4 regions of the Streptomyces sp. NPDC002574 genome follow, and region 4 is predicted to be linked to each of the others. Evidence: riboswitches for the same ligand, from Rfam matches in the RefSeq annotation. Region 4 holds a riboswitch; each other region holds the start of a gene.
The links. A riboswitch is a leader RNA that binds a small molecule or an ion and turns the genes downstream of it on or off. The one in region 4 is predicted to bind cyclic di-AMP.
Positions count from the first base shown of each region.

Region 1 (7,279 bases), on a different contig from region 4:
GCCCCGCGCGGGACACGCAGTTGACCAGCCGCGCGGCGGTGCGCATAGCATCCGGGGCATGCCGGAAACCGGGACCTTGCAAGGCGGGTACGTCCGCCTGGAGCCGCTCACCGCGGACCACGCGGACGGGCTGCTGCGTGCCGCCCGGGAGTCCCGCGACACCTACGGATTCACCTTGGTGCCGGAGGACCTGCCCGCGATGGAGCGGTACATCCAGGGGGCACTGGCGGACCAGGCCACCGGCGTCGCTCTCCCGTTCGCCGTGGTCGACATCGCGCGCGGCACCCTGATCGGCTCGACGCGCTTCCTGGACCTCGACTACTGGACCGCCACCCCCGCCTGGCCCGCGGGGCGCATCGCACCGCGCCCGGACGGGGTGCCCACGGTCGCCGAGATCGGCAGCACCTGGCTGTCCGCCTCCGCCCAGCGCACCCCCTGCAACACCGAGGCCAAGCTCCTGCTGCTCACGCACGCCTTCGAGACCTGGGGCGTGCTGCGCGTCACGCTCAAGACCGATGCCCGCAACGCCCGCTCGCGGGCCGCGATCGAGCGCATCGGCGGACGCTTCGAGGGCATCCGCCGCGCGCACGTCCGCGCGACCGACGGCACCGTGCGCGACAGCGCGTACTACTCCGTCCTCCAGGACGAGTGGCCCGGCGTCAGGGCGGCCCTGGAGGGCCGCCTGCGGAGGTCCTGACGCCGGCCAGGACCTCCGGGGCGGTGCGGCGCGGGACCTACGGGATCTCGACGCCGGCCTGCGCCGACAGGCGGTCGATCTCGGCGAGTTCGGCCTCGGTGAGGGGCGCGGCGTCGAGGGCGGCGAGGTTCTGGTCGAGCTGGGCCACGCTGCTCGCGCCGATGAGGACGGAGACGACGCGCGGGTCGCGCAGGACCCAGGTGAGGGCCAGCTGCGCGAGGGTCTGGCCGCGCTCGCCGGCGAGCTTGTTGAGGGCGTGCAGCAGCGTGAGCTTCTCGTCGGTGAGGGCGTCGCGCTTGAGGAAGTGACCGAGGGCCATGCGGGAGTCCGCGGGGACGCCGTCGAGGTATCGGTCGGTCAGCTGGCCCTGGGCGAGCGGCGAGTAGGCGATGAGCGCGGTCCCGGTCTCGCCGACGGCGTCGAGGACGCCCGCCTCGGGGCTCCGCTGCAGGAGGCTGTAGGCGGCCTGGTGGATCAGCAGCGGAGTGCCGAGCTCGCGCAGGATCTCGGTGGCCCGGCGGTGGGCGTCCGCGGGGTAGTTGGAGATGCCCGCGTACAGCGCCTTGCCCTGGCGGACCGCGGTGTCCAGGGCGCCCATGGTCTCCTCCAGGGGCGTGTCCGGGTCGAAGCGGTGGGAGTAGAAGACGTCGACGTAGTCCAGGCCCATGCGGCCGAGGGACTGGTCGAGCGAGGCCAGCATGTACTTGCGGCTGCCCCACTCGCCGTACGGGCCCGGCCACATGTCGTAGCCCGCCTTGCTGGCGATGAACAGTTCGTCGCGGTACGGGCGCAGGTCCTGGGCGAAGAGGGTGCCGAAGTTGGCCTCGGCCGAGCCCGCGGGCGGCCCGTAGTTGTTGGCGAGGTCGAGGTGGACGACCCCGCGGTCGACGGCACGGCGCAGCACGGCGCGCTGGGTCTCCAGCGGCGAGGTGTCGCCGAAGTTGTGCCACAGGCCCAGGGAGACGGCGGGGAGCAGGACCCCGCTGCGGCCGGTGCGGCGGTACTCCATTGATGCGTAGCGGTCTTCTGCGGCGAGGTAGGGCACGCGGGGGCTCCCGGTCGAGGTGTCGATGTAAGAAAATGTTCGGGATTGGGAGGCTACCCCTGGGGCTTCTGCCGTGTCACCCGGGTCCCGGGTCGCCCCACGCGCTGCCCGCGGCCCCGGTCGCACCGCCCGGGAGGTGCCGCCGGGACGCGGGGCCGGCCCGGGCTGCCCCGGTCTCCGGCCACCGGCGCGTCCCGGGTCCCGGCGGGCGGCGACGCCGCCGGGAATCGATGCGGGCCGGTCATCGGTTGTCCTGCTGGACACGACGACGGGTGCGGGCCTCATCACGCCATCCTGCAACGCGGGTTGGAACGCCCCATGTCATGCCTTATCCGGCATCGAAGGTCGTAAGCGGACATATGTATCCACAGTGCATGCGTAGGCAATAGGCACGTGATGGGTGTCACGCGACGAACACGCTCCGGCAGGCATGGGCCACCGAGCGTCGATTTATCTTCCCCGTATTCACCGCCTGTGCAATGCCGTTCGCCAGGGGTCATTATTTCGCCTACACAGAGCGGACACTTCTCACGTAACGTCACGGAATTCATTGATCGACTTGCCGGTCGGCGATTGCTGTGATTCCGGACCTTGCCGGGGCGCGATTGCGTCGTTTAGCTTCCAAGTCCCGCAGGCCGGATGCCGGCGGGAATTCTTCCGAGTGGAACGCCTAATCCTGCCGCCACTCGTAAGCCGGATGACAAGAACCGCACGGCAGGAGCGGGGGACCCAGGTAAGTGCCGTTCCGTGTCACGGGACGGCTTGGGGTGAAGTCGCAGCGACGTGCCTTTAGTCGGCATGCCTCAAAGCGGCCGGGCATCTCCAGCCCGAACCCGACAGCTCACCTCGTAGGCGTCGGAGAGGAATTCCCCATGCCCGCAAAGGGAAAGCACCGTCGTCAGCGGACCAATCGTTTCGTCCGCCTCGGCGCATTCGCCGGCACCACGAGTGCCGCGATCGCCCTCCCGGTCGTCGGCGCCGCCGGCGCCCACGCCGCACCGGTGAGCGTCTGGGACAAGGTCGCCAGCTGCGAGAGCACCAACAACTGGTCCATCAACACCGGCAACGGTTTCTACGGCGGGCTGCAGTTCACCCAGAGCACCTGGGCCGGCTTCGGCGGGACCAAGTACGCCGCCCGTGCGGACCTCGCCACCAAGTCCGAGCAGATCGCCGTCGCCGAGAAGGTGCTGGCGGTCCAGGGCCCGCAGGCCTGGCCGGTGTGCGGTCCCAAGGCCGGTCTGACCAAGGCGATGGCCGACACGTCGGCCACCCCGCAGAGCGTCGCCGGTTCCGGCACCACCACCAAGCCCGCCACCCCCGCTCCCGCGAAGGACACGCAGGCCTCCAAGCCCGCCGACTCCGCCTCCAAGCCGGCCACCGGCGACTCCTACAAGGTCGTCGGCGGCGACACCCTCTCCACCATCGCCGACGCCCAGGACGTGACCGGCGGCTGGCGCGAGCTGTACGCGGCCAACAAGTCCGTCATCGGCGCCGACCCGAACCTGATCTACCCGGGCCAGGTCCTGGCGCTGAGCGGCAAGGCCACGGTCGCCCTCCCGGACAAGCCCGCCGCGAGCACGCCGGCCCCGGTCAAGTCCACCACCTCGTCCGCCTCCGGCTACACCGCCCCGCTGGACCACGTCACGCTGGGCACCCCGTACCACCAGTCCGGTTCCATGTGGTCGAAGGGCTACCACACCGGTGTCGACTTCATCGCCTCCACCGGCACCAAGGTGAAGTCGATCGCCTCCGGCACCGTGGTCTCCGCGGGCTGGGGCGGCTCCTACGGCAACCAGGTCGTCATCAAGCACGCCGACGGCAAGTACTCGCAGTACGCCCACATGTCCTCGCTGTCGGTCTCGGCCGGCCAGACCGTCTCCGAGGGCCAGCAGCTGGGCCTCTCGGGCGCCACCGGCAACGTCACCGGCCCGCACCTGCACTTCGAGGTGCGCACCACCGCGTCGTTCGGTTCCGACATCGACCCGCTGGCCTACCTGCGGGCGCACGGCGTCAGCATCTGAGCGAACTGATCACCCGTCATCCGGCGCTGGCATGTGCCCTGTTCCCCGCATCGCGGGGGCAGGGCACTTGCCGTTGGCGAGTGACCGAAACGGATCGAATATTTCCATTTCTGGTTTCCTCTCGAACGAACGATCAGTAGCCTCTGAGCCAGGCGGCCGTCCGCACGGCCCGCTGCCCTGATCCCGACGAGCTGGAGCCGTTGATGGAGCGTCCTGCCTGGGCCCCCCAAGGCATCGACCTGTCCGTGCCGAGCGTGTCCCGCATCTACGACTACTACCTCGGCGGCTCGCACAACTTCGAGGTCGACCGGGAGGCGGGGCGGCGGGCGATCGAGGCATTCCCGGGCCTGCCCAAGATCATGCAGGCCAACCGGGCCTTCATGCGCAGGGCGGTGCGCTTCGCGGTGGACGAGGGCGTCACCCAGTTCCTCGACATCGGCTCCGGCATACCCACCTTCGGCAACGTCCACGAGGTCGCCCAGGCCGCGAGCCCCGGCGCCCGCGTGCTCTACGTCGACAACGACCCGGTCGCGGTCGCGCACAGCCGCGCCGTGCTGGACGGCAACGAGGAGGCCGTGATCGTCGCCGCCGACCTGCGCTCCCCGCGCGACATCCTCGACAGCGAGGAGGCCGGCCGGCTGCTGGACCTCGACCGACCGGTGGCGCTGCTGCTGGTCGCCGTCCTGCACTTCCTCGAGGACGCCGACGATCCGGCCAAGGCCGTCGCCGAACTGCGCGACGCCCTCGCGCCGGGCAGCCTGCTCGTCCTCACCCATGCCTCCATGGAGGGCGGCCCTCGCCGGCCCGAGGAGGGCGAGCGGGTCCAGAACGTCTACCGCAGCGCCAGTTCACCGCTGATCATGCGTTCACGCGAGGCGGTGGAGACGTTCTTCGACGGCTTCGACCTCATCGCACCCGGCCTGGTCTCGGCCCCGCTGTGGCGGCCGGACGGCGCGGACGACGACGAGCCCGACCCGGTCGTCTTCAGCGGGTTCGCGGGCGTCGGCCGCAAGGCGTGACCGTGACCACGGAACCCGACCCGGAACCGGAACCGGCCCCGGAGCCCGCCGACAGCCTGCGGCGCTTCGCGATCATCTGGAGCCGGGCGATCTATCCGGCCACCGCCACCTCCATGACCCGCGGCGAGTTCGAGGAGTACCTGCTCCCGCTCGCCGCGCGGCTGGAGGCGGCCCTGCACGCCCAGCCCTTCGACCCGCGCGCCGGCGCGGAGATCGGCGCGGCGCTGGTGGCCGCGCACTGCACGGACCCCGAGTCGCTGCCCCGCATCCTCGGCGTCGTGGACGCCTACCTGCTGCTGTACTCGCCGCCGGACCCGTCGCTGCCCGCCGACGAGGGCCGCACCCGCTCCGCCCGGCTGCAGCACTGGATAGCCTCCGGCTACGCGCGCGCCCTGCAGGAGCGGACCAGGACCGAGCAGGAGGCCCTGTCCCGGGCGGCGCTCACCGCCCGCATCGCCGTCGAACAGGCCCTCCACGAGAGCGAGGTGCGATTCCGCGCCATCTTCCAGGGCGCCTCCATAGGCATCGGCATCGCCGACATGGAAGGCCGCATCCTCGACGTCAACGACGCCCTCACCACCATGTTCGGCGGCCTGGAACGCCGCATCCTCAGCAGGAACGTCTACGACTGGGTGCACCCGGAGGACGCCCCCGAGGTCTGGGAGATGCAGCGCCAGCTCAACCGGGGCGAACGCGACCGCTACAGCGTCGAGAAGGCGTACTACCGCCCGGACGGCACCGCCCTGTGGACCAATCTGACGGTCTCCCTGCTCCGCGACCACGCCGGCGTCCCGCAGTACATGCTCGCGCTCACGGAGGACATCACCGAGGAGCGCCTGCTCAACGAGCGCCTGCGGTACGAGGCCACGCACGACGCGCTCACCGGGCTGGCCAACAGGAACCTGTTCTTCGAGCGCCTGGAGCAGGTGCTCGGCGGGCCGGACGGCTCGCGCGTCGGGGTCTGCTACCTCGACCTCGACGGCTTCAAGGACGTCAACGACAGCCTCGGCCACGCAGTGGGCGACCGACTGCTGGTGGCCGTCGCCGAGCGGCTGAAGGCCTGCGTGACCTCGTCCGACCAGCTCGTCGCCCGGATCGGCGGCGACGAGTTCGCGGCGCTCGTGGTCAACCCGGCGAGCCGCGCGGACGTCACCGGCCTCGCCGACCTCGTCCTCGCAGCGCTCGCCGACCCCATCCGCGTCGACGACCGCGAACTGTCCGTGCGGTGCAGCATCGGCATCGTGGAGGGCCAGGCCGGCAGCCTCGGCCCCGCCGAGGTGCTGCGCAGCGCCGACATCACCATGTACCGCGCCAAGGCCGCCGGCGGGAACCGCTTCGAGCTCGCCGACCCCGACTCCGACGCCCGCGCCATCACCCGGCACGGACTCACCAACCGGCTGCCCATCGCCCTGGAGCGCGGCGAGTTCTTCATCGAGTACCAGCCGCTGGTCCGGCTCGCCGACGGCAGTGTGCGCGGCGCGGAGGCGCTGGTGCGCTGGTGCCATCCGGTGCACGGGGTGCTCGGTCCCGACCGGTTCATCCCGCTGGCGGAGAGCACCGGGCTGATCGTGCCGCTCGGCCACTGGGTGCTGGAGCAGGCCGCCTGGCAGGCCCGCGACTGGCAGTTCCCGCGCAGTGACGGCCACCCGCTGCGGATCAACGTCAACCTGTCCCCGGCGCAGTTGAGCCACCGCGGCCTGGTCCCGGAGACCCTCGCCGTCATCAAGGACGCGGGGCTGGAGCCGACCGCCCTGTGCCTGGAGGTCACCGAGAGCGCCTTCATCGGCGCCGACGAGGAACTGCTGCGCCCGCTGCGGGAGTTCGCCGACCTGGGCATGGCCATCGCGCTGGACGACTTCGGCACCGGCTACTCCAACCTGGCCTCGCTGCGCCGGTTGCCGATCACCACGCTGAAGCTCGACCGCTCCTTCACCCGCGGCATGCAGCAGCACCCGGCGGACCCGGTCGACGTGAAGATCGTCGAGGTCGTCGTCGACCTCGCCCACACGCTCGGCCTCTCGGTGACCGTCGAGGGCGTCGAGACCGGCACCCAGGCCGAGTACCTGCGGGCCCTCGGCTGCGACACCGCCCAGGGCTGGTACTACGCCAGGCCCGGCCCCCCCGACCGTCTCCACTCGCTGTCGCTGGTCGACGCGACGGCCTGAGCGGACGGGGCGGGTGGCGACCGGTGCGGCTCGCCGCGCGGTGGGCTGTGACGCCGTGCAGGCCGGGCCCGCCCGACCGCCTCTGACCGCGAGGGTCTGAACGTCTGGCGCCGGCGAGGGTCCGGCCGGTCCGGCTCCGCGGGGAGGCGGTCCTGGGTCGGGCGGTCGCGCGGGTTGCCGGCCGATCGCCTTTCCTGGCTGTCGCTGGTCGATGCGACGGTCTGAGCGGACGGAGAGTGCAGGGCGCACGCCGGCGGGGTCCCGCCGGGGAGGCGGTTCGGTTCGCGGTGCGCCGGCCCGTGAGCGGACGTGCGGTCGGGCGGTCGCGGAGA
Region 1 is NZ_JBIARB010000008.1:453,572-460,850, reverse strand. It holds gene ACFYXS_RS22210 (GNAT family N-acetyltransferase) at 59-697, shown strand; gene ACFYXS_RS22205 (aldo/keto reductase) at 735-1,742, opposite strand; cyclic di-AMP (ydaO/yuaA leader) riboswitch at 2,400-2,610, shown strand; gene ACFYXS_RS22200 (transglycosylase family protein) at 2,615-3,763, shown strand; gene ACFYXS_RS22195 (SAM-dependent methyltransferase) at 3,967-4,782, shown strand; gene ACFYXS_RS22190 (putative bifunctional diguanylate cyclase/phosphodiesterase) at 4,779-6,947, shown strand.
Region 1: linked by a shared signal. The riboswitch ahead of ACFYXS_RS22200 (transglycosylase family protein) and the one ahead of ACFYXS_RS10545 (M23 family metallopeptidase) in region 4 are both predicted to bind cyclic di-AMP.

Region 2 (7,279 bases), on a different contig from region 4:
CTCGCACTCATGCGCCCATGCTGCGCCAATGGGTCGCGCCGCGCCCGCCGCGAAGGGGTCGTTCGGGCCACGAGTCCACTGCTCGGTCCCGGCACGTCATATCAGGACGTAATTCGGGACGCCCGCTCGGCCGCCACCGCGTCGGCGACTCGATGTGCGACGTCTTCGGGCGGTTCGTGCTCCCAGAACCTCAGGACCGTCCACCCTGCCGCGCTCATGTGGGCCGTGGTCTCGTGGTCACGTGCCATGTTCTTGTCTAGCTTCGCGCGCCACCATTCGGCGTTCGAGCGCGGGCTCGTGGCGTGCTGCGGGCAGCCGTGCCAGAAGCATCCGTCGAGGAACACCGCGATCTTCAGCTTGCCGAAAGCGATGTCGACGCTCCTGCGCGGCATGCCCGGCACGGGGACGTGCACCCGGTAGCGCAGACCACTGCCGTGCAGTATCCGGCGAACGGCCAGTTCCTGAGCCGTGTCACGAGAGCTCTGCCGGCTCATGCGCGCCGCGACGGCCGGTGAGGATGCTATCGGGGGCATGGGACCAGTATGGCCGCGTCGCCCGGCCCCGGCGGCGTTGCCAGGCCGATGTGCCCAGCGGCAATTCGTCGCCTGATCTTGTTGCAGAACTGCCGCTTGAAGGTTCCTGCACCACTCCCCGGAGCGACCTTGTGTCACCGCCGTGCAACACGGCGTACCCCGTGATCCACTCCTCCCGTTTCCGGTGCATCCGCAGTTCAAGAGCATCGGAGGAGTCCCCATGGAGCGAGCGAACGTTGCAGCGCGGTACGTCGCGCTGGTGATCACCAGCGCGACCGCCCTGTTCATTTCGTCGACTTCACCTGCGTCGGCCTCAGCCATTGGCTACGGAAAAGTCGCGGGCTACTGCTTCGACATGAAGGGAACCCAGGTCTGCGTCCCGGCCACTACCATCGGGCACTTCATCCAGGGTTCGAGCCGCACCATCACACGCCAGGAGGCGTCCATTCAGGACACTCTCGGCGCAGACACGGCCGGCGGCCGGTGGTGCAACTGGCGGATCGACTGGCGCTACTCCGACACAGATGGCCGCACATATCTCACGAGTCGGGGGCCTGAGCACCCGAAGTGCGCGTACATGAGCTCCCTGGGCCGCATCGACACGACGCGACGGACGTTGAAGCACTACGGAAAAGCCTGCGCCGACTTCATCGCGGGAGGGACCAGGCGCGGGACGCAGTGCCACAACATCATCGACTAGCAGGTCGGGAGCAGCACAATGGGCAATGGTTTTCAGAGCGCACTAGGCAGCAGGTTGGTGCGCTGGTTCCTGGCCGTGACCCTGAGTTTCGTCGTCGTCGCGATCTTCGTACCGCTGTGCCTGGCGTTGCTCCCAGGCGGTGTGCAGGACTCGCTCTCGGACGCCACTGTCGGATGGATCGTCCTGATCGTAGGCGTAGCGCTCAGCGCGATCGTCCTGTGGTGGACCTCGTCCCGCGACAGTGCTCAGGAACGCAATTAGGCCCGGGGCTACCTCATTCATCCCCACCCCACAAGCAACACCCGTGAATTGACGGCGCCGTGAGCCCGTGTCGGGGACTGTGGGCGGGCGTTGAAGCACTGACGGGAAAGTCCCGGTGCCTGAGCAAGGTCACGGAGCAAGGCGGAATCCCCATGAGCGACAAGTCGTCGAGTACACGGCAGGGACGGTTGGTGCGGTGGCTGCTGGCGGCGGGGGGCAGCTACCTGTGCGCGATGTTCGTCGTGCTGGGCGGGCTGTCGCTGCTGCCGAAGCACACGCAGACGTCGCTGTCGGAGACCGCCGTGGGGTGGGCGGTCCTTGGGGTGGCGACGGCGATCTTCGTGGGGTTCGCGGGGCGGCGCAGCGGGAGGTCGTGAGGGAGGCGGGCCACCCGCGCCTCACGTTCGCATCCATGCGCGCGTGCCGAAGGAGGCGCAGGAGCGGGAGGCGGTGGTGGCCGCGGAGCGAAGGGTGGTGGTGAGGAGGGCGGGGGTGAGGCGGGTGCGGACGTGGGTGAGGAGGGCGTGGGCGAGGGCGCCGTGGAAGATGTCGCCGGCGCCGAGGGTGTCGGCGACGGCGGTGGGGGCGGGGACGGGGACTTCGCCGCCGGCCCACAGGACGGGGAGGGGACCGCGGGTGACGATCGGCCAGGGGACGCCGGCGCCGCGGAGGAAGGCGAGGACGTCGGCGGGGGACGACGTGCCCGGGGGGCGGAAGTCGGCGGAGCAGACGGCGAGGTCGGTGTAGGGGAGCAGGGGTGCCGTGCCCGGGCGCCAGCTGCCGGCGTCGAGCAGGGTGGGGATGCCCGCGGCGCGGGCGTGGCGGACCGCCGGGAGGGCCAGCGCCGGGTGGTGGGCGTCGACCAGGACGAGGTCGGCGGAGGCGACGATCGCTTCGAGGTCGTCCGGCGGCGTCGGCTGGGCCGATGCCGGGGAGGCCACGGCCCGGTCGCCGGTGGACTCGGTGACCAGGATCGTGGAGACGGCCGGCGGCTCCGGGGAGTCCGCGGTGAGGTTGAGGACGGCGACGCCGAGCGCCGCGAGGTCCTCGTCGATCGCCGTGGACAGCGGATGGCCGCCGAAGGCGGTGAGCAGGACGGCCTCGCCCCCGAGGTGGGCGAAGGTCGCCGCGGCGTTGGTGGCGGGCCCGCCGGCCGCGATGAGCTGGGACGAGGCGGTCAGCTTCTCGTTGGGGGCGGGGACGCGGTCGACCCGCGTGATGACGTCAAGTGTGCAGAGGCCTACGAAGAGCGCGCGCATGGGCGCATAGTGGCATCGGGGGGTACGCCACGGGGGCCATCCCGTTTACGCGCCTCCTACGGGTAGGGGTGCACCATTTTTCCCGTACCCCCGACGCGGAGTGCTCACGGACCACTACGCTGTGTGCTCAGCAATGGTGCGCGGGGAATGCCGTAAGCAGGAGGACCGCATGGGGAACGCGCGACCAGGTGGGGCAGGTCCGGCGGACGTCGAGGTGGTGCTGGCCCGGGCGCAGAACGCGTTCGAGATCGACGACGTCGTGCTGGGGCGGCTGGAGACCGCGCTGATGGGCTGCACGGAGCTGGCGTCCTTCCGCCAGCGCAAAGGGCCGCCACGGCGGTTGAGCCGGCGCACGCTGCGCCACACGTTCCTGCTCGCGGACGGCGGCACCCAGGTGCTGTGGGAGATCGAGCACAACACCGGCCCCGGCGAGGACCCGCTGTACGAGGTGTACGCCGACCCCGAGGTGCTGCTCGCCGCGCAGCATGTGATCGACCTGCGTTTCGGCGAGCCCGCGCCGCAGGAGCTGGAGGCGGAGGCCGCGGAGTGGCTGGCCCGGCTGCCGCGGGTCGGTGCGGAGCCGCTGCCCGGTCCGAGGCAGTACATGCGGGAGGACTCCGCGGAGCACGCCTGGCGGCTGCTGCGGCGTGCCGAGAACCGGGACGCGCCCGGTGACGACCTGCGGGTCCGGCTGGGCTCGGCGGTCGGTCACGACATCGCGTACGTCACCGGCCGGCACACCCGTATCGGGACCGGCCGCGTGGTGGGCTGGACGCTGTACGAGCACGCGTTCCTGCTCGCGAGCGGCGAGGAGCTCAGCCTGTGGGAGGTCGAGCACACCATGACGCCCGACGGGCGGCCGGTGTGCGAGGTCTACGCGGACGAGACGGTGGCCTGCGACGCGGCGGACGTACGGATGGAAGCGCTCTAGCGCCTTTCCCGGCCATGGCGCCGCCGCGCGTCCCCGGGGCGCGCGGCCTTCTCCCGTTGCGGCCTTCTCCCGTTGCGGCCGTCTCCCGTTGCGGGCGCTCCGCAGCCGGGGGAAATTGGGCGTAGAGGGAAACGGGAGGTTCCCATGACGGTCCTGGCGGAGGTCGAGTTCCCGGGCGTGACGGCCCTGCAGTACGAGGAGGCCAATCACCGCGCCGGATTCGGCCCCGACCATCCCCCCGCCGGATTGCTGGCCCATGCCGCCGTGATCACCAACGACGGTCTGCGGATCGTGAACGTGTGGAACTCGGCGGAGGCGCTGGAGGCCTACCTGGTGATCATGATGCCCGCCGCCAAGGAGTCCGGGTTCCCGGAGCCGAGCGGGCCGCCGCGGGTCTCGGAGCTCTACAACTTCCTCGTCCCGTAGGTCACCGGCGCGGAAACGACGGACCGGCGGCCTGGTGTCGGGGGTGTCACCAGGCCGCCGGGGTCCGTACGCAGAGCGTCAGCTCAGGATCACGGGGTCATGCCCATGCTGCGCAGCCACGGCATCGGGTCGATCGGGTCGCCGCCGCCGGGGCGGACCTCGATGTGCAAGTGCGGACCGGTGACGTTGCCGGTCGCGCCGACGCGGGCGATGGTGTCGCCGGTGGAGACCTTGCCCGAGGTGATGAGCATCGAGGAGAGGTGGCAGTACCAGAGCTCGGTGCCGTCGTCGAGGGTCAGGATGATGCGGTAGCCGTACGAACCCGCCCAGCCGGCCGAGGTGATGGTGCCGCTGTGGATGGCCTTGGCCGGGGTGCCGGTCGGGGCGGCGAAGTCCTGGCCGGTGTGGGTGTTGGCCCACAGGGAGCTGGACTGCCCGAAGCTCGCGGTGAGGGTGTACGAGGTCAGCGGCAGGGTGTAGCTCTTGGCGAGCTCTGCCAGCCGCGCGGCCTCGGCCTTCTTCGCGGCCTCCTGGGCGGCCTTCCTCTTGGCCGCGGCCTCCTCGCGCACCTGCTGCGCGGCGGCGGCCTTGGCCGCCTTGGCGGCGGCCTGCTGCTGCGCGGCGGACCGCGCGGCCGCGTCGGCGGCGTTCCGCTGCTGCTGGGCCTGGTCGAGGATCCGGGTGCGCAGCGCCTCGCCGGCGCCCGGGGTCAGGGCCTGGGCGACGGGCTTGGCGGTGGGCTGGCTGTCCAGCAGAGAGCCGAGCCCGGGCACCTTGGCCACCTCGGGCAGGTTGGGGAGGGAGACCGGGAGCGGGTTCTTGCCCTCGGCGGTCGCGACACCGCCGACGCCGAGCACCGCCACGGCCGCGACGCCGAAGACCGCCGAACCGCGGCCCAGGGTGCGCTGCTTGGCGACCCGGTGCCGGCCGCGGACGGGGGCGGTGGACTCCTCGGTGGGGTTCCACGGCTCGGCGGCCGGCTCGGGCTCGCCGAACGGGGAGAAGGCCTGCGTGGTGTACGCGTCGCGGGTGTCCGCGTCCGGGGCGGGGCCGGCCTCGGGGGCGTCGTACGCCTCGTCGACGAAGGCGGCGGCCTCGACCGCGCTGCGCGGCTCGGGCACGGGTGCGACCGGCTGGAAGGGGGCGACCGGTTCGGCGACGGGGGCGGGGGCCGCGGCGAGTGCTTCCTCGACCCAGCCGGCGGCGAAGTTCCACTCCGCGGTGTCCCAGCCGTCTATCGCGTTCTTCGTCGGCGGAGTCTGCTCGGCGGCCGGGGGATTCCAGCCGGCGGCCATGTTCCACTCGGCGGTGTCCCACTCGGGGTTGTGGTACCCGGTCCCTTGTTGCTGTTGTCCGGGTATCAGGGCAGGCTCGTTCGACGCCACGCGGGCGCACTCCTTTCCTTCCTTCTCGCCTACCGGGTTAGCTGACGGGTTCGGAGCAGGAAGGTCTCCTACGAGGACCGTGAAGGCCCCCGATTCACCCCAGGAAGTGGTTCCCCGGTTCCCGCGGACGGGATTCGGCAAGCGCACGGCGCCGCCCTGGCGGGCGACGGGTGACCGCGCTGCGTTATCGAACGTTAATAGAGGCGGCACCCAATTCCAAGCCGCTTCGGCGAGTTCGCACTGGGAATCTATGGGGATGGAACGGGCATTTATCCACATTCCGCTGTGACTGCCGTGACCAACGGGAGATGTGAGTGTGCATCAGTCGTTATGCGGAAGGGAGTGCTCTGCTCACGAGGAGTGAGGGTCACCCCGGACCCCGATCGCCCAACGACCCTTTCCTGCGGGCCCCGAGACCTCGCGCCGCACCCTCCGCCGCGCCGCGCGTCGGGAGCCTGCGGTGCACTTCACGCCACTGGGCGCGGCTGAAAGCAACGCGGCGGACGGCGGCCGCGGGGGCGGCGCGGAGCGCGGCGCGCGTGCCGGCGGGACGCGGCGGACGGCGACAGCGGGGAGGGCTTCGGCACCGCGGCCCCTCGCGCATCCCCCCGCACCACTCGACGGCGGCGTGAGGATCGTCACCCTTGACACCCCAGGGTGCGGCATGCTCGCCGCGAGGCAGGTAGGGAAACCCATGCGAAGCGGGGCATGTCGGTCCCGGCGGCGGCCCGCATGCTGATGTGTCATCAACCGCGGGGTCGCCGAGGGGCCGTTGCCACGGCCGCCGACCGCCCTGTCGGGGATGGCCTGGGGCGTACGGCCGGAGCCGGCCGGGAGCGGCGGGGAGCCCCCACGCCCCCTATGCGACGGCCGCGAGGGTGCGTCATCATGCCCGAGTACGGCGGATTCGCCCGATCTTGGAGGCTGGCATGAAGCTGGGCAAGGCACTGGCCAAGGGCTACGCGGAGGAGACCGGCGACGAGCCGCCCGGTGTCGCGAAGGAGCTCGACGTCGCGACGGCCGTGACGGCACGGACGGCCTCCGGCACGGACGACACGCCAGCGCGGGAGCCCGAGAGCGCCGAGGCCGCGGTCCGGTGAGGTACGGGCGCCGCTTGCCGGAGGAGCGGCCGGCGGTGCCGCCGACGGGCTGGAAGCTGGCGTTCCCGATGCTCTCCGCGGACGGCACACACGTCGGCTTCCGAGGCGTCTCCCTCGGCGGGCGCATCGTGTACGGCGTCCTGGACGACGCCCGGTGCGGCTACGGCAGGCGGCACGCCAGCCCCGCCCGTGGCTGCGACTGCGGCTTCTACTGTCTGCACACGGCCGCCGAGGCGCAGGCGCTGACCTGCGCCACGGACTGCGGTGACGCGGTGATCCTCCAGGTTGGCGTGCTGGGGGCGTACACCCGGTACGAACGCGGCATGCGCTACGCCCGGCAGCGGGTGCGCACCGTCCGTATGGCGGCCTGCCGCTGCGGCCGCCCGGCGCGGGTCTTCGTGCGCGACGGCACGGGCCTGCCGGGCTGGCGCGCGCTCCAGGCCAACTGCCACGCGTGCGCGGCGGGCCTGTGGGTGCTGACCCCGGCGGAATTCGGCCGTCTCGCGGGCCCCGGCGTCAACGTCACCGGCGAGGCCCCGCACCCCGCCGACAGCGCCCCGCCCCTGCGCCAGCAGCTCGCCGCCGAGGCGGCCGCCCTGCGCGCCCGCCTCGACCACTTCCAGGAACGCCTCCGCCACCTGGAGGACGGCGCCTAGTGCCTCCCGGAGCGCTGCCCCGCCCCGC
Region 2 is NZ_JBIARB010000007.1:234,541-241,819, forward strand. It holds gene ACFYXS_RS18510 (hypothetical protein) at 1-11, opposite strand, end outside; gene ACFYXS_RS18515 (very short patch repair endonuclease) at 102-533, opposite strand; gene ACFYXS_RS18520 (hypothetical protein) at 754-1,233, shown strand; gene ACFYXS_RS18525 (hypothetical protein) at 1,291-1,494, shown strand; gene ACFYXS_RS18530 (hypothetical protein) at 1,647-1,871, shown strand; gene ACFYXS_RS18535 (PfkB family carbohydrate kinase) at 1,893-2,753, opposite strand; gene ACFYXS_RS18540 (DUF6227 family protein) at 2,923-3,684, shown strand; gene ACFYXS_RS18545 (hypothetical protein) at 3,829-4,110, shown strand; gene ACFYXS_RS18550 (M23 family metallopeptidase) at 4,200-5,495, opposite strand; cyclic di-AMP (ydaO/yuaA leader) riboswitch at 5,507-5,645, opposite strand; gene ACFYXS_RS18555 (hypothetical protein) at 6,425-6,595, shown strand; gene ACFYXS_RS18560 (hypothetical protein) at 6,631-7,251, shown strand.
Region 2: linked by a shared signal. The riboswitch ahead of ACFYXS_RS18550 (M23 family metallopeptidase) and the one ahead of ACFYXS_RS10545 (M23 family metallopeptidase) in region 4 are both predicted to bind cyclic di-AMP.

Region 3 (7,279 bases), on a different contig from region 4:
CGCCGCCGCCGGACCTTCGGCGGGGGTGGCCGATGCCGACGACGAGTCCCGCCGGCAGTGGGGATCGGCCACCTGGGGCAGGACGCTAAACCTGTGCGTCGGCAGCCGGCGGTGGAGTGTGCGGGACTGGTCCGATTCGGCCACTACCTGATCCCCGATGACCGCTGTTCGACGGGTGACCTGGTCATTCGCGGTCCAGCCGTGACCGATGCGCCGGAAGGGGCCCACCTCGGTGCCGAATGCTGATACGGGCGTGGTTAGGGTCCTGAGCCATGGACGTACTCATCAACCTCGTCGTCGGCCTGCACATCATCGGCATCGCCGCCCTGCTCGGCGGCTTCCTCACCCAGATGAAGGCCATGGGCCGCGGCGACGCGCGCTTCGTGCCGGGCATGCTGCACGGGGCGCTCACCATGCTGGTCACCGGGGCGCTGCTGGTCGGGCTCAACCAGGCCGACGACCAGCCGGTGAACAACGTCAAGATCGGCGTGAAGCTGGCCGTCCTGGTGGTCGTCCTCGGCCTCGTCTACGTCAAGCGCGACGACGAGAAGGTGTCGGCGGCGGCCTTCGGCGCCGTGGGCGCGCTGACCACCGCCAACATCTTCATCGCCGTGCTCTGGACCTGAGCCCCTCAGCGGGGAGGCGGGGGACTCAGGCCATCCGGGCGTAGCCGTAGATCGGCATCTCGGTGATCGGGGCGATCTTCACCACGGTTCCCGTGTGGGGCGCGTGGATCATCTGGCCGCCGCCGATGTAGAGGCCGACGTGGGTCACGTCCGAGTAGAAGAAGACCAGGTCGCCCGGTTGCAGCTGGTCCGCGGTGACGCGGGAGCCGAAGTCGACCTGGTCGTAGGTGGTGCGGGGGATGGAGACGCCCGCGGCGGCCCAGGCGCCCTGGGTCAGGCCGGAGCAGTCGAAGGAGTTGGGGCCGGTGGCCCCGTACACGTAGGGCTTGCCGATCTGGGCACGGGCGAAGTCGATCGCCTTCTCCGCCTTGGCGGCGTAGGTGCCCGACGCCGTCGAGGTCGTGGTCGAACCGCCTCCCGCGACCGACGTGCCCCCGGCCGCCTTCCGCGCCGCCTCCTCCTTGGCGGCGATGGCACGGGCCTTGTCCGCGGCCTCCTGCTCGCGCTTCTTCTCCAGTGCGGCCAGCCGCGCCTTCTCCTGGGCCGTCAGGGTGTTGAGCAGTTGCTGCGCGGCGGCCAGCTTCTGCTTGACCGCCCGCTTCTCCGTCGCCAGCCGCGTCTGCGCCTCGGTGAGCTTCTGCAGGCTCTGGACGGCCTCCGTGCGCTTCTGCGTGGTCGCCTCCTGCTGCGTGCGGAAGGCCTCCATCGCGTGCTCCTGGCGGTCGGACAGGCGGTTCATCAGGTGCGCCTGGTCCAGGAACTGCTGCGGGTCGGAGGTGAGCAGGAAGGTCGTCGTGCCGTCCAGACCGCCGCCGCGGTACTGGGCCGAGGCGTACTCGCCGATCGTGCGGCGGGCGTCGTTGAGCGTCTGCGTCCTGCGGGCCACCTGGTCGAGCAGTTGGTCGGCCTGCGTCCGCTGCCTGTCGGTCTGCTCCTTGGCGCCGTTGTAGCGCTCGGTGGCCGCCTCGGCCTGGTGGTAGAGCGCGTCCACCTTGGCCTTGACCTCGGTGATGGACGGCTTGTCGGGGGAGGCGGGCGCCGCGCTGGCGCTCTCGCCGAGGAGGGTGACGGTCGCCAGTGCGGCGGTCGTGAGCCCCACGGCCGTGCGCGGGCCGGGGACGGTGAGCATGCGGGGGCGCGGCTTGCGGTGCGTCGCCAAGTCGGACGGCTCCTTCCGTGGACCGCCTACCGGGTTAGCTGTCGGGTTCGGGCTTCGGAAGGCCGCCCTACGGTCGTCCGGGCGCACGCGCGGTGCGCCCGTACGGACCGATTCACCCCAAAGTGGTGGGTCCCCGGCTCCGGCGGTCGCCGGACTCAGCGGAGGCGGCCGTGACGGCTCGGTCGCCGCCGTTCGGTGCGGACCGCCTGAGGGGGCACGCTAGTCAACTGGGGTGGCTCCTGGGAAGGCTGGTGTTCGAATTGTCCGCAATCATTTCGTGACCTTTACGCATCCGGGCCGTTGCCCGCCCCTCCGGTGGTACTACGGCGGCCCTCTCGCACCCCTCCGGCGGCTGCCCGGCGTCCCTCCGGCCGCTCTCCGGCACGCGCCGCCGCGGGCCCCGCGTCCGCCGGGCTCCTCGAAGCGGCGCACCGGTGTCGGTCCCACCGCCTAGACTCGGGAGGCGATGAGCAGCCTCTTTGACGACAGCTTCCTGGCCGGCTTCGAACCGCGGGAGGAGCACCCGCCGCCCCCCGAGGAGGAGGCCGAAGCGGTTCCGCACGACCTCTTCGAGGGGCGCTTCGACGCGCCCGCGGACCGGGACGCCTACTACCGGGACGGCGCGCCGCGCCCCGCCGTCGACCCCGCCGCGCTGCTGGACGGGCTCAACGAGCAGCAGCGCGCCGCCGTCGAGCACACCGGCTCCCCGCTGCTCATCGTCGCGGGCGCCGGCTCCGGCAAGACCCGGGTGCTCACCCACCGCATCGCCCATCTGCTGGGCGCCCGCAAGGTGCACCCCGGTCAGATCCTGGCGATCACCTTCACCAACAAGGCCGCCGGCGAGATGAAGGAGCGCGTCGAGCAACTCGTCGGCCCGCGCGCCAATGTGATGTGGGTCTCCACCTTCCACAGCGCCTGCGTCCGCATCCTGCGCCGGGAGTCCAAGAAGCTCGGCTTCACCTCCAGCTTCTCCATCTACGACGCGGCCGACTCCAAGCGCCTGATGGCGCTGGTCTGCCGCGACCTGGACCTGGACCCCAAGCAGTTCCCGCCGAAGTCCTTCAGCGCCAAGGTCTCCAACCTCAAGAACGAGCTCATCGACGAGGAGACCTTCGCCGACCAGGCGGAGAACCCCTTCGAGAAGAAGCTCGCCGAGGCCTACGCGATGTACCAGTCGCGGCTGCGCGAGGCCAACGCGCTCGACTTCGACGACATCATCATGACCACGGTCAACCTGCTCCAGGTCTTCCCGGACGTCGCCGAGCACTACCGGCGCCGCTTCCGGCACGTCCTGGTCGACGAGTACCAGGACACCAACCACGCGCAGTACACCCTGGTGCGCGAACTGGTCGGCACGGCGAGCGGAGACGCGCAGGAGGGCGGCGAGGGGCCGGCCGAGCTGTGCGTGGTCGGCGACGCCGACCAGAGCATCTACGCCTTCCGCGGCGCCACCATCCGCAACATCCTCCAGTTCGAGGAGGATTACCCCCAGGCGCGCACGATCCTGCTGGAGCAGAACTACCGCTCCACCCAGAACATCCTGACCGCCGCCAACGCCGTCATCGAGCGCAACGCCTCCCGCCGCCCCAAGAACCTGTGGACGGAGGCCGGCCAGGGTCCGGTCATCACCGGCTACGTCGCCGACCAGGAGCACGACGAGGCGCAGTTCATCGCCGACGAGATCGACCGGCTGACCGACGCGGGCGACGCGCGGCCCGGCGAGGTCGCGGTCTTCTACCGCACCAACGCGCAGTCCCGTGTCTTCGAAGAGGTCTTCATCCGCGTCGGCCTGCCGTACAAGGTCGTCGGCGGAGTCCGCTTCTACGAGCGCAAGGAGGTCCGGGACGTCCTGGCCTACCTGCGCGTGCTCGCCAACCCCGAGGACACCGTCCCGCTGCGCCGCATCCTCAACGTGCCCAAGCGCGGCATCGGCGAGCGCGCCGAGGCGATGATCGACGCCCTGGCCTCGCGCGAGCGGATCTCCTTCCCCGCGGCGCTGCGCCGGGTCGACGAGGCCTACGGCATGGCCGCCCGCTCGTCCAACGCCGTCAAGCGCTTCAACGAGCTGCTGGAGGAACTGCGCACGGTCGTCGACTCCGGCGCCGGCCCCGCCACTGTCCTGGAGGCGGTGCTGGAGCGCACGGGCTACCTGGCCGAGCTCCAGGCCTCCACCGACCCGCAGGACGAGACCCGCGTCGAGAACCTCCAGGAACTCGCGGCGGTGGCCCTGGAGTTCGAGCAGGAGCGCACCGAGGAGGAGCCCGGCACGCTCGCCGAGTTCCTGGAGCGCGTCGCGCTGGTCGCCGACTCCGACCAGATCCCGGACGACGAGGAGGGGGGCGGCGTCATAACGCTGATGACCCTCCACACCGCCAAGGGCCTGGAGTTCCCCGTGGTCTTCCTGACCGGCATGGAGGACGGGGTCTTCCCCCACATGCGCGCGCTCGGCCAGACCAAGGAGCTGGAGGAGGAGCGCCGGCTCGCCTACGTCGGCATCACGCGGGCGCGGCAGCGGCTGTACGTGACGCGGGCGAGCATGCGCAGCGCGTGGGGCCAGCCGTCGTACAACCCGCCCTCCCGCTTCCTGGAGGAGATCCCGGAATCGCTCATCGAGTGGCGGCGCACGGGGTCCTCCCCGACACCGTCCGCCTCGGTGTCGGCGGCGGCCTCGATGCTGTCGCGGTCCTCGTCCAAGGGCGGCCCGTCCGGCTTCGCCACCCGGCGTACCCAGGACCGGCCGGTCATCGCGCTGACGGTGGGGGACCGGGTCAACCACGACACCTTCGGGCTGGGCACGGTCGTCTCCGTCGACGGCAGCGGTGAGAAGGCCAAGGCCACCATCGACTTCGGCGACGAGCGGCCGAAGGTGCTGCTGCTGCGCTACGCGCCGGTGGAGAAGCTCTAGCGGACCGGGATTGCCGGTGCGGCTTCCCGTGGGGGAGCCGCACGGGCGCCTGGACGTACTCTGCAGGAGGGGCTCAGCGCGGGTCGAGGCCGTGCTTGAGCAGCCACGGCAGCGGGTCGATCGCCGAGCCACCGGCCGGGCGGACCTCGAAGTGCAGGTGCGGTCCGGTGGAGTTGCCCGAATTGCCGGAATAGGCGATGACCTCGCCGGCCTTGACGCTGCCCCAGCGGATCTTGGTGCTGCTCAGATGGCAGTACCAGGTCTCCGTGCCGTCGGGCGCGGTCACTATGGCCATGTTGCCGTAGGCGCTGTTCCACTGCGTGCGGACGGTGCCGTCGGTCGCGGCCATCACGGGCGTGCCGTAACTGACCGGGAAGTCGATGCCCGTGTGGACCGACATCCAGTTGACGCCCGCCTGACCGAAGTACGCGCTCAGGCCGTGCTCGGTCACCGGGAGCAGGAACTTCGGGCGCAGCGCCTCCTTGCGGGCGGCCTCCTGCGCCTTCTTCTTCCGCTCCGCTGCCTGGCGCTCCTTGATGTCCAGGCGCTCCTGGGTGCGGCTGGCGCGGGAGGCGAAGTCGTCGACGTCCCGGTTCACCCCGGCCAGCTGCTGGTCGAGCTTGGTGGTGGGCGTCTTGGCGCCGCCGACGATGCCGTCCGCCTGCGTCGTGCTGGTGTCGCCCTCCTCCGTGTTGACGGTCACGGCGGCGGCGCAGGCCGCGACGCCCATGACGGCGACGGAGGGGACGGCGACGGTCAGCAGCGCCGAGCGGCGGGCCGGGCGGCGCCGGCGGCTGCCGGCGCGGGGGCGCGGGAGGACGGGCGCGCCGTCCGGGTCCCCGTCGTATCCGGTGTCGTCGGCGCGGTGCGCGGAGTCGTACTCCTCTTCCGGCTCGGCGGGGTGCGGGTCCTCGGCGTCGTGCTCGTCGAACGGGTAGGCGTCCTCGCCGTCCGCCCAGTCCTCCGCGGCGGTCCCGTGGGGACCGGCCTCCGGCTCGCGGGCGTGGGGCACGTACGCCTGGGGTTCGTGCGGGAGGTGTTCATGGGGGAGCGGCTCGTGCGGGAGGGCGGGCTCCGGCTCCTGGTACTCGTACACCGGGGCGTGCTCGTACGCCGTGTAGTCGTACGTCTCGGCCGCGGGCTGCGCGTACCAGGTGCCCGTGGCCGCGCCGGCGGGGTCGCCGTAACCGGCCGTGGGGTCCTGGGGCTGCCAGTAGGCGGTCGCGGTGGTGTCCCACGAGCCGGTGGCCTGGGTGCCGGTGTCGTACGCGGGGTACCCCTGGCACGAGCCGAACAGCGGGTCGTCATCCGTGTGGACAGCGCCTGCGGACGGGTACGAGGCGCTGGAATAGCCCTCGTGCCCGTAGGCGTTGTACTCGGGGGCATACCCCGACGGGTGACGGTCGTTCACCGCTTCTCTTTCGCCTCGGCAGCAGGAGAATTAGCGGCGACTGTATCCCCCTGCGGCCGACGGCGACAATCTTCGGCGGGATCCCGGCAGGGACGATGCGTTGTGTTCGATGGCGTTTCGATGCTTATGGGGGCAGGTCCGTCAGGCGGCGTCGACGGCGCCGGACGCCCGTTCCTCCCCGAGCAGCGCCTGCCGGATGCCGGCCGCGATGGCCGCGTGCACCGGCATGGTCAGATGCCCGACGCCCGCGACGTGCACATTGCGGGCGATGAGATCCGGGTGGTCCAGGCGGGCCGCCTCGACCGGGCTCATCATCTCGTCCCAGTCGCTCCAGAACGCCACGTAACGGGTACGGCAGCCGGGCGCGGGCTCGGCCAGTTCCTCGATCAGGTCGGAGTTGGGCCGCATCTGCCGGACGATGGGGTGCGGGTTCAGCAGCGGCGCGGCACGGGTGCCGGAGTGCGGGGTACCGAGGGTGATCACGGTGCGGACCCGGCTGTCCCCGCCCAGTCGCTGTGTGTAGTAGCGCGCGATGAGCCCGCCGAGGCTGTGGCCCACGATGTCCACCTGGCTGTGCCCCGTCTGCTCGCAGATCTGCTCCACATGACGGCCGAGCAACGCCGCGGCCGTACGGATGTCGCAGGTCAGCGGGGAGTAGTTGACCGCCTGTACATGCGGCCAGCCGTGCCGCCGCAGGGACCGGCGGAGCATCGCGAACACCGAACGGTTGTCCACGAAGCCGTGCAGCAGCAGCACCGGTGGGTGGCTGCGGCCCGCGGTGGGGATGCGGGTCGGTTCCTCCGTCTCGCCGACCGGGGGTTCCGGCCCGCGCTCCTGGAAGATGCCGGTCGGGTACAGGAAAACGTGACCGGTCAGGATGGCGATCTCGATCGCCGCGGCTCGTACGTAGGCCGCCTGACGCACCAGACGGTCTCCGACACCGAAAGACAGGACGCCCATGGCCTACCTCCCGTGCGGCACACGGAGACGGCTCTGTCCCCCGTGCGCCGAGAACGCGAAAGCCCGCGTCGCCTGCTCAACCGATGACGACCACGGGCCGAACGCGTTTCTAACGTGAACGTGTCCCAATAGGTAATTTCCCCCTCCGGGGCCTTCGCGAAACTGTCCGGTCGGGGGATGCTGGCGATAACGTTCGTTCACAGAAGTGCCCGCTGAGC
Region 3 is NZ_JBIARB010000010.1:19,162-26,440, forward strand. It holds gene ACFYXS_RS24705 (hypothetical protein) at 273-626, shown strand; gene ACFYXS_RS24710 (NlpC/P60 family protein) at 652-1,785, opposite strand; cyclic di-AMP (ydaO/yuaA leader) riboswitch at 1,793-1,956, opposite strand; gene pcrA (DNA helicase PcrA) at 2,252-4,690, shown strand; gene ACFYXS_RS24720 (peptidoglycan DD-metalloendopeptidase family protein) at 4,764-6,101, opposite strand; gene ACFYXS_RS24725 (esterase/lipase family protein) at 6,243-7,061, opposite strand.
Region 3: linked by a shared signal. The riboswitch ahead of ACFYXS_RS24710 (NlpC/P60 family protein) and the one ahead of ACFYXS_RS10545 (M23 family metallopeptidase) in region 4 are both predicted to bind cyclic di-AMP.

Region 4 (7,279 bases):
CTGCTCGGTGGGTTCGAGGTCGAACTCGAGCCGGACCACGCCGTCGGTGAAGCTGCGCTGCTGGGTGTAGCCGGCGTCCGTGAAGACCTTGATCATCTTGCGGTTGGCGGGCAGCACCTCGGCGATGAAGCGCCGGATGTCGCGCTCACGGGCCACGGCCGCGATGTGCTCCAGCAGCGCGGAGGCGACGCCGCGGCCCTGGTGGGCGTCCTGGACGAGGAAGGCGACCTCGGCCTCGTCGGTCTCCGTACGGTCGTAGCGGACGGTCGCGATGAACTCGCCGCCGACGAGGGCCGCCAGCCCCACCCGGTCGCGGTAGTCGTGGTGGGTGAAGCGGTGCACGTCCCGGTCGGACAGCCGCGGGTAGGGCGCGAAGAAGCGGTAGTACTTCGACTCGTCCGAGACCTGCTCGTAGAAGCTGACCAGCCGGCCCGCGTCGTCGGGCCTGATCGGCCGGACATGGGCGATCCCGCCGTCGCGCAGGACGACGTCCGCCTCCCAGTGGACCGGGTACTCACGCTCTTCCGTGGGCGGCGGGGTCGTCATGGGGCCAGGGTACGGCCATCGGGGGGCACGGGATCGGTGCGACGATGTCAGGGACGGAAGGGACCGACCGGTGCGCCCGACGTGGCAGACTGGTGGTCTAGACCACCCTGGAACGACCCGAAGGACAACACCATGGCTGAGCGCCGCGTCACCGTCGGCTGGGCCGAGGGCCTCCACGCACGCCCCGCAGCGATCTTCGTCCGCGCCGCGACCGCCGTCGGCGTCCCCGTCACCATCGCCAAGGCCGACGGTGCCCCCGTCAACGCCGCCTCGATGCTCGCCGTGCTGAGCCTGGGCGCCGCGGGCGGCGAGGAGGTCGTGCTGGCTTCCGACACCGAGGGCGCCGACGCCGCGCTCGACAGCCTGGCCAAGCTCGTGTCCGAGGGACTGGAAGAGCTTCCCGAGACCGTCTGACCCGGTCGCCGGACCTGTGGGCCGGGGACGCGAAATCCGTCCGGATTTCGCGTCCCCGGCCTTTTCGGCACCTGCTGAATTCGACGCCGCACGCGACGGAATAAGGGACGCAAAATACAGTGCGCCCCTATTCTCTCAGCTGTATACGGCACCATTGTTAAACGTGATCGCTCGGTTCGTGTACGGCATGTTTCCGATTCCTCACCGAGGGGGCGCGCCGCGGCCCGCGCGCTCCGGACGGCGCAGCCGGTGCACCGAGCCGGCGCGCTCCACGTGGCCGGCCATCGCCGCGCGGGCACGCTCCGCGTCACCGCGGGCGACGGCGTCCACGACCGATCCGTGCTCCTCCCAGGACTCCGCGGCGCGGCCCGGCGAGTCCACCGCGTACACCCAGGCGATCTTGTGCCGCAGTTGCGTCAGCAGCGCCACCAGCGTGGGACTCCCGGAGGCCTGCGCCAGCGTCTCGTGGAACCAGCCGTCCAGCGCCGGCAGATCGGACAACTGCCCGCGCGCGGAACGCTCCTGCCCGAGCCGCACCAGCCCGCGCAACACCTTGACGTGTGCCTCCGTGCGCCGCTGGGCGGCGCGGGCGGCACCGAGCGGCTCCAGCAGGCCGCGGATCTCCAGCAGGTCCGCGGCCTCCTGGTCGGTGGGCTCGGCCACGGACGCGCCGGCGTGCCTGCGGGTGCGGACGAAGCCCTCGGACTCCAGGGTCCGCAGCGCCTCGCGGACCGGGACCCGTGACACCCCGTAGCGCTTGGCGAGCTGCTCCTCGGTCAGCCGGGTGCCCGGCGCGAAGTGCCCGCTGATGATGTCGTCACGGATCGCCGTGCACACCGCCTGGGCGGAAATACGGCGCCCCGCGCCGCCCGTCCCGTTCACGTCCGGTCCCACATCGCCGGTTTCCTTCCCTTGCCTGCCGGCGGCTGCCGTTTAATCACCGCGTAACGCAGATGCCGGCGTTTCCGTGGCGACTCTATTCCAGCACGCGGCCGATTCCGGCGGCGGTCGTGAATTCATGGAACGTTTTTGGACACGGCTCCCGGTGTGCCGAAGGCCCCGGCGGGGGGGAGCCGGGGCCTTCGGGTGGGGGGAGGGAGATGGACCGGGAGGCCGGAAAGGCCGGAGGGCCGGAAAGGTCAGAACAGAACGCCGTGGGAGCGCAGGTACGCCACCGGGTCGACGTCGGAGCCGTACGCCGGGGTGGTCCTGGCCTCGAAGTGCAGGTGCGGGCCGGTCACGTTGCCCGTGGCGCCCGACAGGCCGATCCGCGTGCCCGCGGAGACCGTCTGGCCGACCGCGACGCCGATCGAGGACAGGTGGCCGTACTGGGTGTACATGCCGTCCGCGTGCCGGATCACGACGTTGTTGCCGTAGCTGCCGCCCCAGCCGGCCTCGACGACCGTGCCGGCGCCGGCGGCGTGCACCGGGGTGCCGATGGCCGCCTGGAAGTCCACGCCCGTGTGGTAGCCGGACGACCACAGGCTGCTGGTCGCGTGGTACGGGGTGCCGATGCCGCCGTGCACGGGCAGCATCCAGGAGGTCAGGGACGTACGGGCCTGGGAGCGCGAGGCATGTGCGGCGCCGCCGCGGGCCGCGGCCCCGGCCTGGACGCGCGACTTGGCGGCCGCCTCGGCCTCCTTCGCGGCCCTGGCGGCCGCGGCCTTCTTGGCGGCCCGCACCTTCGTCACGTGCGCGACGTGTGCCGCGTGCTGCTTCTTCGCCGCGGAGACCGCCGCCCTGTGCTGGGCTTCCGCCTGCTCGGCGAGGTGGGCCGCCATGTCGCCGCTGACGGCGGCGCACTTGGCGAACGCGGAACGCTCGGCTTCCGCGGCCTGCGCGGAGGCGGTGAGCGTGCCGGTGGTGACGGCGGTGAGCGCGGCGGCGCAGGCGACGGTGGTACGTATGGTGAACGCCATGGGCAGGCGGAGATCCTTTCCTTCCTTCTCGCCTACCGGGTTAGCTGACGGGTTCGGAGCAGGAAGGTCTCCTACGGGCGCCCCGGTGAGGGCGGGCCCGATTCACCCCAGGGGACGACTCACATGGGTCCCCGGCTCCCCAGGCTCACGCCCGACGGGGACTCGGCGATCGTTGCTCCGGTGCCGCGGGAGGCGGCTGATTCCGCCGGACAACCCGAGGACGCTAACCGCGCCCCCGCGGCCGTTCCAAAAAAATCCGGCCTTTTGTGCGGGATGCCACACCGGCCCCCAACCGGTCCCAACCGCCCCCCGAGCGACAAAACCGCAGTTCCCCGCATGCCCCGCACGCCCCCTGACGGCCCCTGGCCACCGGCCCGGTCCGCGCCCCGGGACACGTGACCGGAGTCACCTTCCGGGTCCGCCGTAGGGACGCCGGGGCGCTCGGCACCGTGCGTAGGGTCCCCGCGTGACCACGACATCAGGGGCGACGACGCCCGCGGCCCGTGCCGCCGAGGATTTCCTGCGCACCTTTCACGACCGGAGTCCCGGCCTCCAGTCGGCGGGGGTCGAGGAGGCCCTCACCCGTGACGGGCGCACGACCTACGAGGTGCTGGCCGAGCACGTCCCCGGCGCCCGCCGCGTCCTGGACCTGGGCTGCGCGGACGGCGCCCTGCTGGAACTGCTCGCCGGGCGGGGGGCCGGGGTCCTGGCCGGCATCGACCTGTCGGAGGGCGAGCTGGCCCTCGCCCGTCGGCGGCCCGCGCTGGCCGGCGCCGATCTGCGGCGGGGGCGCGCTCAGGAGCTGCCGTTCGCCGACGGCTCCTTCGACGCCGTGGTGTCGCACATGGCGCTCATGCTCATGTCCGACCCCGACCAGGTCTGCGCCGAGGCCGCGAGGGTGCTCGTCCCGGGCGGCGCACTGGCCGTCGCCGTCGGCGGCGGGCCCGTCCCCGGCGAGGGAGTGGACCTCTTCCTCACGCTGGCCGTACCGCACTTCGAGGCCGCCGCGCCCGAGCGCCGCCTGCCGCGGCTCGGCGACCGCAGGACACGCGGGCGGGAGGGGCTGGACGCTCTGCTGGGACCCCTCGGGTTCGCACCGCTGTCCTGGCGGACCGTGGTCATCGGCATGGACGGCACACCCTCGGAGGTCTGGTCCGCCCTCTCCTCGACCTACTACGACATGGAAGTCCTCGACGAGGAGCGGACCGCGGATCTGCGCGCCGAGTTCCTCGGTCGCGCGGCCGCCCTGGCGGGCCCCGACGGGCGGCTCCCGAGCGGCATGAGGGTCACCATGGGCGCCACACGGCTCCAGCCCTGAGCCCGCGCCCGCCGGGCGACAGCACGCGGCCCCGGGCGCCGCTGGTGCGTCCGGGGCCGCGCTGCGGGCGGGTGGCGTCAGGCGCCCGTGACGACCGTCACGGGGCCGATGCCGAGCTCGCGGACCGGGTCGGCGATCGCGGTGGCGTCACCGACCAGCACGACCACGAGCCGGTCGAGCGGGAACGCGGCGACGGCCGCGGCCGTGGCCTCGACGGTGCCGGTGGCCGCCAGGCGCTCGTACAGCCGCGCCTGGAAGTCGTCGGGCAGGGACTGCTCGACCTGGTCGGCGAAGGTGCCCGCGACGGCCGAGGCCGTCTCGTAGCGCAGCGGCGCGACGCCCACGAGGTTCTGGACGGCGACGTCCCGCTCCTCGTCGGTGAGCCCCTCGGCCGCCAGGGTGCGCAGCACCTGCCAGGTGTCGGCCAGGGCGGGCGCGGTGACGTCGGTCGCCACCGAGCCGCTGATGCCGAGCAGCGAGATGCCGGTGCCCTCCGGTGTGGAGAGCAGGACCTGACCGAAGGCGCGGACGCCGTAGGTGTAGCCCTTCTCCTCCCGCAGCACGCGGTCCAGGCGCGAGGTCAGCGTGCCGCCGAGGCAGTACGTGCCGAGCACCTGGGCCGGCCAGACCGGGTCGTGGCGGTCCGAGCCCGTGCGGCCGATGAGCACCTGCGTCTGGACCGAGCCGGGCCGGTCGACGATGATCACGCGGGCCGTGTCGTCCGCGGTGATCGCCGGCAGCGGGCGGCGCTCGGCGGGCTTGCCGCTCCACTCCCCCAGGGTGCTGCCGAGCAGCGCGTCGAGGTCGATCCCGGTGAGGTCGCCGACCACGACCGCGGTCGCGGTGGACGGCCGTACGTGCGCGTCGTAGAAGGCGCGGACGGACGGGGCGTCGATGCGGGCGACGGTCTCCTCCGAGCCCTGGCGCGGCCGGGAGCACCGCATTTCGGCGGGGAAGAGCTCCTTGGACAGCGCCATGGCGGCGCGCCGCGCCGGGTTGGCGAGCTCGTGGGGGATCTCGTCGAGGCGGTTGCCGACCAGGCGCTCGATCTCGCTCTCCGGGAACGCCGGGGCGCGCAGCGCGTCGGCGATCAGGCCGAGGGCCTTGTCGAGGCGCGAGGCGGGGACCTCCAGCGAGACCCGGACGCCGGGGTGGTCGGCGTGCGCGTCGAGGGTGGCGCCGCAGCGCTCCATCTCGGCGGCGAACTCCTCGGCGGTGAGCTTGTCGGTCCCCTCGGACAGTGCGCGGGCCATGATCGTGGCCACACCGTCCAGGCCCTCGGGCTCGGCGTCGAGCGGCGCCGCGAGCAGCACCTCGACGGCGACGACCTTCTGGCCGGGGCGGTGGCGGCGCAGCACGGTCAGCCCGTTGGGCAGCTGGGACCGCTCGGGGGCCGGGAAGTCCCAGGGCTTGGGCTCCCCGGGCCGGGGCTGCGGGTGGAACGTCATGGTGCTGTGGACGTCGGTCACTGGTCCTCGCCCTCCTCGTCCTCGTCGAAGTCCTCGCCGGAGGCCGCCGCGGAGCCCGTGGGCTCGTAGACGAGCACGGCGCGGTTGTCCGGCCGCAGCGTGGCCGCGGCGATCTCGCGCACCTCGTCGGCGGTGACCTCCAGCACCCGCTTGACCGCGGTCAGCGCCAGCTGCGGGCTGCCGAACAGCACGCTGTAGCGGCACAGTTCGTCGGCCCGGCCGCCGACCGTGGCCAGCCGGTCCAGCCACTCGCGCTCCAGCTGGGCCTGGGCCCGCTCCATCTCCTCAGGCGTCGGGCCCTCTTCGGCGAAGCGGGCCAGCTCCTCGTCGACGGCGGCCTCGATGTCGGGCACCTCGACCCCGCTGGAGGTCTTGACGTCCAGCCAGCCGAGCGACGGCGCCCCGGCCAGCCGCAGCAGGCCGAAGCCGGCCGCGACCGCGCTGCGGTCCCGGCGGACCAGCCGGTTGTGGAGCCGGGAGGACTCCCCGCCGCCGAGGATCGTCAGCGCCAGGTCGGCGGCGTCGGCCTCGCGGCTGCCGTCCTTCGGCAGCCGGTAGGCGGCCATGAGGGCACGGGAGGGTACGTCCTCCTCGACGACCTCGCGGAGTTGCCCGCCGATCACTCCAGGGAGTGAACCGTCGCGCGGCGCCGGCTTGCCGTCGTGGGACTCGATGGTGCCGAAGTACTTCTCGACCCAGGCTAGCGTCTGCTCCGTGTCGATGTCGCCGACCACCGCGAGGACGGCGTTGTTCGGGGCGTAGTACGTCCGGAAGAAGGCGCGCGCGTCCTCCAGGGAGGCGGCGTCCAGGTCGGCCATCGAGCCGATGGGCGTGTGGTGGTACGGGTGCCCGTCCGGGTACGCCATGGCGGTCAGCCGCTCGAACGCCGTGCCGTAGGGCACATTGTCGTACCGCTGACGGCGCTCGTTCTTCACCACGTCGCGCTGGTTGTCCAGGCTCTCCAGGTCCAGCGCGGACAGCAGGCTGCCCATGCGGTCGGCCTCGAGCCACAGCGCCAGCTCCAACTGGTGGGCCGGCATGGTCTCGAAGTAGTTGGTCCGCTCGAAGCTCGTGGTGCCGTTGAGCGAGCCGCCTGCGGCCTGGACCAGTTCGAAGTGGCCGTTGCCCTTGACGTTCGCCGATCCCTGGAACATCAAGTGCTCGAAGAGGTGGGCGAGTCCGGTACGGCCCTTCACCTCGTGACGGGAACCGACGTCGTACCAGAGGCAGACCGCGGCGACCGGGGTGAGGTGGTCCTCGGAGAGCACCACTCGCAGGCCGTTGGCCAGGCGGTGCTCGGTCGCGGTGAGGCCGCCGGATTCTGCCTCCGGCGTGGCCGTGTGACCCATGGGCAAGCTGTCCTTCCCGTCGCGTACTCGTTGTTTCGTGCCTAGACCTGCCACTCTAGGCAGCGGACAAACAGCCTGCGAAGTTCCCGTCACCGGCGCGCAGGAGCCGGGGGGTGGTCCGGGCTGTCGGCGGGGCGGTCCACAATGGTCCGCGTCAGTCACGTGTCCACACCCGATGAGGTCCAGCCGAAGGAGCAGCGCCCTGATGGCCCGCCGCACCACGAAGACCCCGCCGCCGGACGATTTCGAGGAGCGGATCCTCGA
Region 4 is NZ_JBIARB010000004.1:148,494-155,772, reverse strand. It holds gene ACFYXS_RS10560 (GNAT family N-acetyltransferase) at 1-546, opposite strand, end outside; gene ACFYXS_RS10555 (HPr family phosphocarrier protein) at 679-960, shown strand; gene ACFYXS_RS10550 (GntR family transcriptional regulator) at 1,162-1,854, opposite strand; gene ACFYXS_RS10545 (M23 family metallopeptidase) at 2,100-2,879, opposite strand; cyclic di-AMP (ydaO/yuaA leader) riboswitch at 2,895-3,057, opposite strand; gene ACFYXS_RS10540 (class I SAM-dependent methyltransferase) at 3,346-4,197, shown strand; gene ACFYXS_RS10535 (M16 family metallopeptidase) at 4,275-5,645, opposite strand; gene ACFYXS_RS10530 (M16 family metallopeptidase) at 5,663-7,015, opposite strand; gene ACFYXS_RS10525 (DNA topoisomerase (ATP-hydrolyzing) subunit A) at 7,221-7,279, shown strand, end outside.